Regions from separate parts of the Paenibacillus sp. LX16 genome, predicted to be linked through region 2. Evidence: riboswitches for the same ligand, from Rfam matches in the RefSeq annotation. Region 2 holds a riboswitch; the other holds the start of a gene.
The links. Region 2 has a riboswitch for cobalamin ahead of metE (5-methyltetrahydropteroyltriglutamate--homocysteine S-methyltransferase). Riboswitches for the same ligand answer to the same signal wherever they lie in the genome.
Positions count from the first base shown of each region.

Region 1 (3,716 bases), 1.9 Mb from region 2:
TGCGAGCCGCCGTATCTGCCCAAGCCATAAAAATGGCTCCACCGAGCGCAGATAATGGAACAATCATCCGGTAATCAGGACCTGTCACCAGACGAATGATATGCGGTACAACAAGTCCCACGAAGCCAATCACTCCACATACCGAGACAGCGGCAGCTGTCAGCAGCGTGGAAATGATCAGAACAGATAGCTTCGTCGCATCTACATGAACTCCCATGTGAGCCGCCTGACGTTCACCCAAAGCCAAAATATTCAGCACCCGTGCCCGGTTCCATAGAAATACCAGTCCTATGACCACATAAGGTAAAAGGATTCCTGTATATGACCAACCGCGCAGACTAAGACTTCCCATCGTCCAGTACAATATTTCATTGACCGTCTCCTTCGACATGGCTGTCAGAAAGGAAACAACCGCTCCCAGAAAGGATTGCATCACCACACCCGACAAAATGAGACTTTGTGTCGGAATTTTTCCACCTTCCCGTGCCAACGTCAGCACCATCCACAGCGTCAGCATTCCGGTCGTAAATGCCACTAGCGGCAGCGTCCATATGCCAACAAATGAAAATTGAAGGCCCCAATAGATCAGTACTGCCGCTCCTACCGAAGCCCCCGAGGATACCCCCAGTGTATACGGATCAGCCAAAGGATTACGCAGCACACCCTGAAATCCGGCTCCCGCCAGCGCCAGCGCTGCTCCTACCAACATTCCCAGTAACACTCGTGGCAATCTGACCTTCAAAATAATCTGCTCTGAGGATGTATTCCAATCCGGTGTAAACGTATCGCCTAACCACGGAAGGTGGTTAACCAGAATGCCCGTGATCTGGCTAACCGGAAGCTTGGCCGAGCCGATGCCAAGACAGAGCAGCAGCGTCAGCAACAGCAGGACAAGACCTGTCCCTCCAAAGCCGATCAGTTTACGGTTCATTTGAAAATTTCAGGATACACGCCCTTGGCCACTTCCTTGAGACCTTCCGTTACGCGTGGACCCGGACGACTGATCAAATTATCATCCACGGCAAACACCCGGTTGTGGCGAACAGCCGATATTTGATCCCATCCACTGCGAGCTTTAATGATTTCGCCGAGCGTTTGACCAGTTTTGTCGTCCTTGACACTTTTGCTGTACAAAATCACGTCAGGGTTCGCAGCAATAATATTTTCCTCACTAATTTGGTACCACCCCTTCTGCGTGGCACCTACATTTTCACCGCCCGCCAACGTAATCAGCTCGTCCATAAACTCGCCTTTACCAACTGTCCAGCCTGGTGAAAACTCGACGTATACCCGCAGCTTCTGCCCTTTACCGATATTTTTAACTCCTTCTTTCACTTCCGCTACATCTGCTCTCATCTTGTCAGTCACCGCTCTCGCTTCTTTCTGATGATCGGTGATTTCCCCATACAATTCGATGTTAGCTATGACATCTTCAACTGTCTTCGGTTCCGTTTTAAAAATCATAATTCCCATGTCGCGCAGCTTGGTCGTAGCCTGTTCACTAAGTGATATCCCTGCAAAAACGACTTCCGGGTTCGCAGCAATGATCGCCTCTTCGTTCGGTTTCATAATACCGCCCACTTTAGGCTTTTTCGTAGCTGCTTCCGGGTAATCAGAGTAGTCGGAGACGCCAACTATTTCCTTATCCAGCCCGATGGAGAACAGCGCCTCGGTTTCTGCCGGGGAGACGGAAACGATTTTATCCGGCGCTTTTTTGAATGTAAATTCCTGTCCTGTTGCATCCTTAACTGTGAGTGGGTAAACTGTTTTGCCCGGAGGCTCTTGTGCGGTTACGGTCTTTCCTGGCTGCTGTGAAGAAGTCTGGTTCTCTTTATTTTCAGCATTTTTCCCATTAGCTCCACATGCACTCAGCACAACTGCCAAAATCAGAACCAATAGACCTGTTGTCCAAACCTTTATTTTTTTTCCTGCCATGATTTGCACCCCTTCATAAAAAAATCGTTAAGAGCGTTACTTGAGCATCATCAGATATCTTCTAAATCCAGCCTTCTTTTCCTATCAAAAAAACCCCGCATCCTCATATCAGGACACAGGGGTCACGTTAGCGCAGATCGTGCGCAGGCGGCAGCTTCTTTCCGCACGGACAGTCACTGCGAACACGTCATCCTTTCCTCGAAGGATTATGGTGACAGGCAAACGGGCAGGTATCCTGACTTATGGTAAGATGCATGTCCTGAAATTCCTTCATATGCTTAGTAGCACATAAAGCAGGACTAACCGGCATGTTTCCATTTACAGTGGCGGGACCGCGCCGGACTTACACCGACTTCCCTTTTAACAGCGCAGGCAAGGGAAACCATAGTTTCATCACACTGCGCCGACCTCGTCTGCTGGATATTTGATGTAGTGGTAGTCAAGCCGTTCTTTTACTTGATGATTATAGGTTAAAATGAGGCGGCTTACAACCCAAACAGCCTCTTTATCCGCTGGTGTCTAACCTAATGAGGGAGCATTTCCGCTATGTAATTGTGCGGTCCTGCCAGCCTCAATTGAATCCTAAATGCTTCTCCCGGCTTCGGATTCAGACTCCAAAAATCATGGCCCGGTATCAGCATGCAAGCTAGCTGACGAATTACGCCACCATGCGTAACGACCAAAACAGAGGGCGGCGCAGCAGTCAAATCCATGGGTTGAACTTCCATAGCAACACGCCATTCATACAGAGAGTCAAGAAATTTCCGCAAGCGATTCACAAAATCTGTCCAAGACTCTCCTCCAGGAGGGGTTATCCGTTGCGGCTCATCAATCCAAGCGCAATACAACGACACATCCTTGAGCATGTCATACGTTTTTCCATCCCACTCGCCAAAATGAAGCTCTCGCAGACGTGGTTCCATCATAGGAGACATAATAGATAGGGAACCTCCAGACGTCAATTCTGATTCCGGCACAATGATCTGCAAGGTCTGGCGACATCGCATTAAATCGCTGCAATAGATTCGAGCAAAGGACTGCCCTTGCAATTTTTCTTGCAAAGGCTTTAATTCCTGTTCTGCTCCCGGTAGCAAACCTAAGTCGGAGTGTCCCAGATATCGACGTTCCTTATTCCATAAGGTTGTACCGTGACGAACTAACACGAGTTCCATGTCCCAATGCAGATCTTCTTTAGCATCATACGGCACCTTATCCTCCTGTGAGTTCGGACTTTGTGCGTATTCTACTGTCCTTTTTACTGCTATATCTTGTTTCAAGATCATGTCACTTCCTGCTCGATCATTATTCAGTGTGTCACTCCTCACCGCACCCATCCCAAGGCAAAACAACCTGCAGCTCCTAACAAACACAATCCTACAAACATACTGGACACGGCGAACATCAGCTGGATTGTATGCCGTATATCTTTCGACTCTAGCGGTCGTATCCAATCGCCCATGTATGCACGAAAGGAGCGCACGCCATGATACACATTATAGCCTCCAAGACGAATCCCCAGTGCACCAGCAACAGCCGATTCCGGGAAGCCACTGTTCGGGCTTGGGTGCAGACGAGCGTCTCGCTTGACTGTGCGCCAGCTTCTTGCAGCATCTCGCTTGTACATCCACGCCGCTACCACAAGCATTGCCGCTGTCAGGCGTGCCGGAATGTAGTTAGCTACATCATCCAGACGTGCTGAAGCCCAGCCTAAATGCAGATACTTTTCATTTTTATAGCCAACCATGGAATCGAGCGTATTCACGGCACGATAAGCCAGCGCC
Region 1 covers NZ_CP141152.1:1,538,398-1,542,113, reverse strand. Annotated here, with positions in the region: gene T3H97_RS07040 (FecCD family ABC transporter permease) at 1-931, opposite strand, end outside; gene T3H97_RS07035 (ABC transporter substrate-binding protein) at 928-1,935, opposite strand; cobalamin riboswitch at 2,144-2,337, opposite strand; gene T3H97_RS07030 (histidine phosphatase family protein) at 2,460-3,218, opposite strand; gene cbiB (adenosylcobinamide-phosphate synthase CbiB) at 3,257-3,716, opposite strand, start outside.
Region 1: it holds a riboswitch for cobalamin, as region 2 does, so the genes downstream of both, T3H97_RS07035 (ABC transporter substrate-binding protein) here and metE (5-methyltetrahydropteroyltriglutamate--homocysteine S-methyltransferase) in region 2, are expected to answer to the same signal.

Region 2 (3,716 bases):
CATCGCTATCAAATCCAGACCAGCCAACCGGCCAAAGCCTCGGACTTTATGATGCGCGAAGGGGTATGGGAAGGTGGAGAACAACTGGCACCAGATGATAAGGTGGGAAGCGTACTAAAACACGGTACGCTTTCGATCGGGTTCATCGGGCTGGCTGAGTGCATGAAGGCACTATACGGGAAACACCACGGGGAGGATGATTTCGTATACCGCGAGGCACAGCGAATCATCACTTCCATGCGCGTGTATTGTGATCGAATGAGTGAATATCACAATTTAAATATTACATTGTTCGCTACGCCTGCCGAAGGTCTATCGGGTAAGTTCACCTTGCTGGATCAACGTGATTTCGGGATTATTCCTGAGGTAAATGATCGAGAATATTACACGAATTCTTTTCATATTCCCGTGTATTATACGCTCCCGGCTGCTCGTAAAATCAGCTTAGAAGCTCCGTTCCATAACCTATGCAACGCTGGTGCGATTTCATACATCGAGCTGGATGGTAATGCGCGGAATAACCCGGATGCGTTTCTTAAAATTGTTCAGTACGCGCTGCATCAGAACATCGGCTACTTCTCCATCAACCATCCGGTGGATCGTTGTACGGAATGTGGTTATGAAGGGATTATCGGAACAAGCTGCCCCCAATGTGGCACAGATGAGGAGCACACACACTTTCAGCGCTTACGTCGGGTAACCGGATATCTGACAGGAGATTATACCGTTCGCTTTAATGCTGCAAAACAGGCAGAAGTTCGAGACCGGGTGAAACATAAGTGAATTTGTGTGGCTACATTCCGGAATCTCTGAACGAAGGATACGGCCTGCGCACCGTCGTGTTCATTAGCGGTTGCCGTCATGCCTGTCCCGGATGCTTTAATCCAGCGTCGTGGAGCTTCCGTGCAGGTGAGCCATTCACCCCCCAACGACAACAGGAGGTCATTCGTGACATCATGGAAAATCCGTTGTTGGACGGACTGACTCTCTGCGGAGGAGACCCGTTTTTCTCAGCAGCAGAATGCTCGCAATTTGTGCGTGATTTCCGCGAGGCCTGTCCCGACCGAACCGTGTGGGCTTATACTGGCTTTGTCTATGAAGATTTACTCACAGATCAGGAGCGACAGGAGCTAGCGCTTTTGTGCGATGTGATTGTGGATGGTCGTTTTGTAGAACAGCAAAAGGACCTGACCCTTCCCTTCCGGGGCAGTCGCAACCAGCGTCTGGTAGATGTAAAAGCCAGCATTCAGGCAGGCTATACCGTTTCATTGACATAAGGCGATGCTTACCCAGCAAGCAAGAGGCTATATCTAATCTAAGACAAGTCCCCATCATGGGTAAGGCTTGTCTTTTTTTCATATAGCTAACAGATTCCATTGGGGTTTCTATTGCGCATCCTGTAAGTTTCACTTATGATGGTGAACAAGTATACGAGTGCATAATTATTCGTCATACCTTAACCGCATAGCTTGGAGATAGGTGTCTGTTCTATTCAGATCAGACTTAAAAGGGAAGCCGGTGCAAATCCGGCACGGTCCCGCCACTGTAAACGGGGAACTTTCAGCTGTTCATATATCCACTGGTCCACAGACCGGGAAGGAATGCTGAGCGTCATGATCCGTAAGTCAGGAGACCTGCCTATTTTAACAACATCGCAAGTACCTACGGAAGATAGGGAGGTGTTAAGAGCAGTCGCCGTATTTTTGATTTTTTAATCACGGAGGCATTCTTTCCCTTACTTATTTTTAACTATGGGGGGAAGAATGCCTTTTTTGGTACGTAAAAATAAAACAGCTACCCGCTAGGAGGAAAGTACATGTCCGTTATTGAATGGCCTGAATTGTCCGGCTTAATTAGCAGTAATCTGGGATATCCGCGTATCGGCGAAAATCGGGAATGGAAGAAAGCACTGGAACGCTTCTGGAACGGCAGCATTAACGAAGGCGAACTGCAGACGGAAATGAAAAAATTACGGTTGGAGCATCTGAGCAAGCAGCGTGACAAGGGGATTGATCGCATTCCTGTCGGAGACTTCTCCTATTACGATCACATGCTGGATACATCTGTGATGTTCGGTCTGGTACCCGAACGGTTCAACTATCGTCCTGCGGGTCCGGTTCCTCTGTCCGTGTATTTCGGGATCGCTCGTGGACAGAAGGGAGCAACCGCCAGTGAAATGACCAAATGGATGAATACCAATTATCACTACATCGTTCCTGAATTGGCAAACGCAGTCCCGGTGTTCACTGAGAATAAACCTTTACAGGCTTATCGTGAAGCAAAACAAGAACTAGGCATTGATGGGAAACCAGTCCTCATCGGCCCCTATTCATTCGTTACCCTATCCAAAGGCTATGATCGTAAGGAGCTTGCCTCTATTATAAGAACCTTCCTGCCTTTATACACCCGTGTCCTGTCTGAACTAGCAGCAGAAGGTGTCCAGTGGGTCCAAATCGATGAACCTGTCCTGACCACCTCATTCCCAGCAGAGGATCTGGACATGATTCAGGAAGTCTATGAAGTTTTGAACCAAGCTGCGCCCTCCTTAAATATAATGCTGCAAACCTACTTTGGCAGCCTGGACCATTATGAGCGTCTGTCCGCACTTCCTGTACAAGGGCTGGGTCTTGATTTTGTGTATGATGATGGCGAAAATCTTCAGCATATATTGCAGCATGGCTTCCCTAAAGAGAAAACGCTGGGCGCTGGGGTCATTGACGGACGCAATATATGGCGCAGCGACCTGAACGCTGTGGCTGCCCTGTTGGGTCAGTTAGCAGAACAAACCACTGCCGCACAGCTTATCGTACAGCCATCATGCAGTCTGCTGCATGTGCCAGTCAGTCTGGAGGCAGAGCAAAAGCTGGACAAGGAGCTGGTGCAAGCGCTGGCCTTTGCCGATGAAAAGCTGGAGGAAATCGCCGTCCTGACGGCTGCACTTGGCAAACACGATCCTTCCGCACTCGCCAAGCTTGAGCAAAGTGCGGACGCGGTAGCCCGTTTCAACAGTTCAGCGGCACGCGTACAGACAGCTGCCGATCTGGCCGACCTGTTGGCCAAAGAGCCTCTGTCACGCAGCGTTCCTTTCGCCGAGCGTCGTGAGATTCAGCAAAATAAGCTGAAGTTGCCTCCACTGCCTACGACGACCATTGGTAGCTTCCCGCAAACCGCCGAGATCCGCAAGGCCCGCCTGCACTATCGCAAAGGAGAATGGTCTGCCGAGCAATACCGGGCGTTCATCCAACAGCAAATCAAGGAATGGATTGATATTCAAGAGGACATTGGCATTGACGTGCTTGTACATGGGGAATTTGAGCGGACCGATATGGTTGAATTTTTTGGCGAGAAGCTGAACGGCTTTGCTTTTACGCAAAACGGATGGGTGCAGTCCTACGGCTCCCGCTGTGTCAAACCGCCGATTATATACGGAGACGTTTCCTTCGATCAGCCCATGACCGTGGAAGAAACGGCATTCGCCCAATCGTTAACCTCCAAGCCTGTTAAGGGAATGCTTACAGGCCCTGTGACCATTTTGAACTGGTCTTTTGAACGTAATGATATTCCACGCAGTCAAGTTGCTTTACAGTTGGCTCTGGCATTAAGGGCAGAGGTAGAGGCACTGGAACAAGCCGGCATAGGCATGATTCAAGTCGATGAGCCTGCAATTCGTGAAGGGCTTCCGCTGAAAAAAGAACAACAGCAAGCCTATCTGGATT
Region 2 covers NZ_CP141152.1:5,462,426-5,466,141, forward strand. Annotated here, with positions in the region: gene T3H97_RS24475 (anaerobic ribonucleoside triphosphate reductase) at 1-783, shown strand, start outside; gene nrdG (anaerobic ribonucleoside-triphosphate reductase activating protein) at 780-1,277, shown strand; cobalamin riboswitch at 1,461-1,656, shown strand; gene metE (5-methyltetrahydropteroyltriglutamate--homocysteine S-methyltransferase) at 1,817-3,716, shown strand, end outside.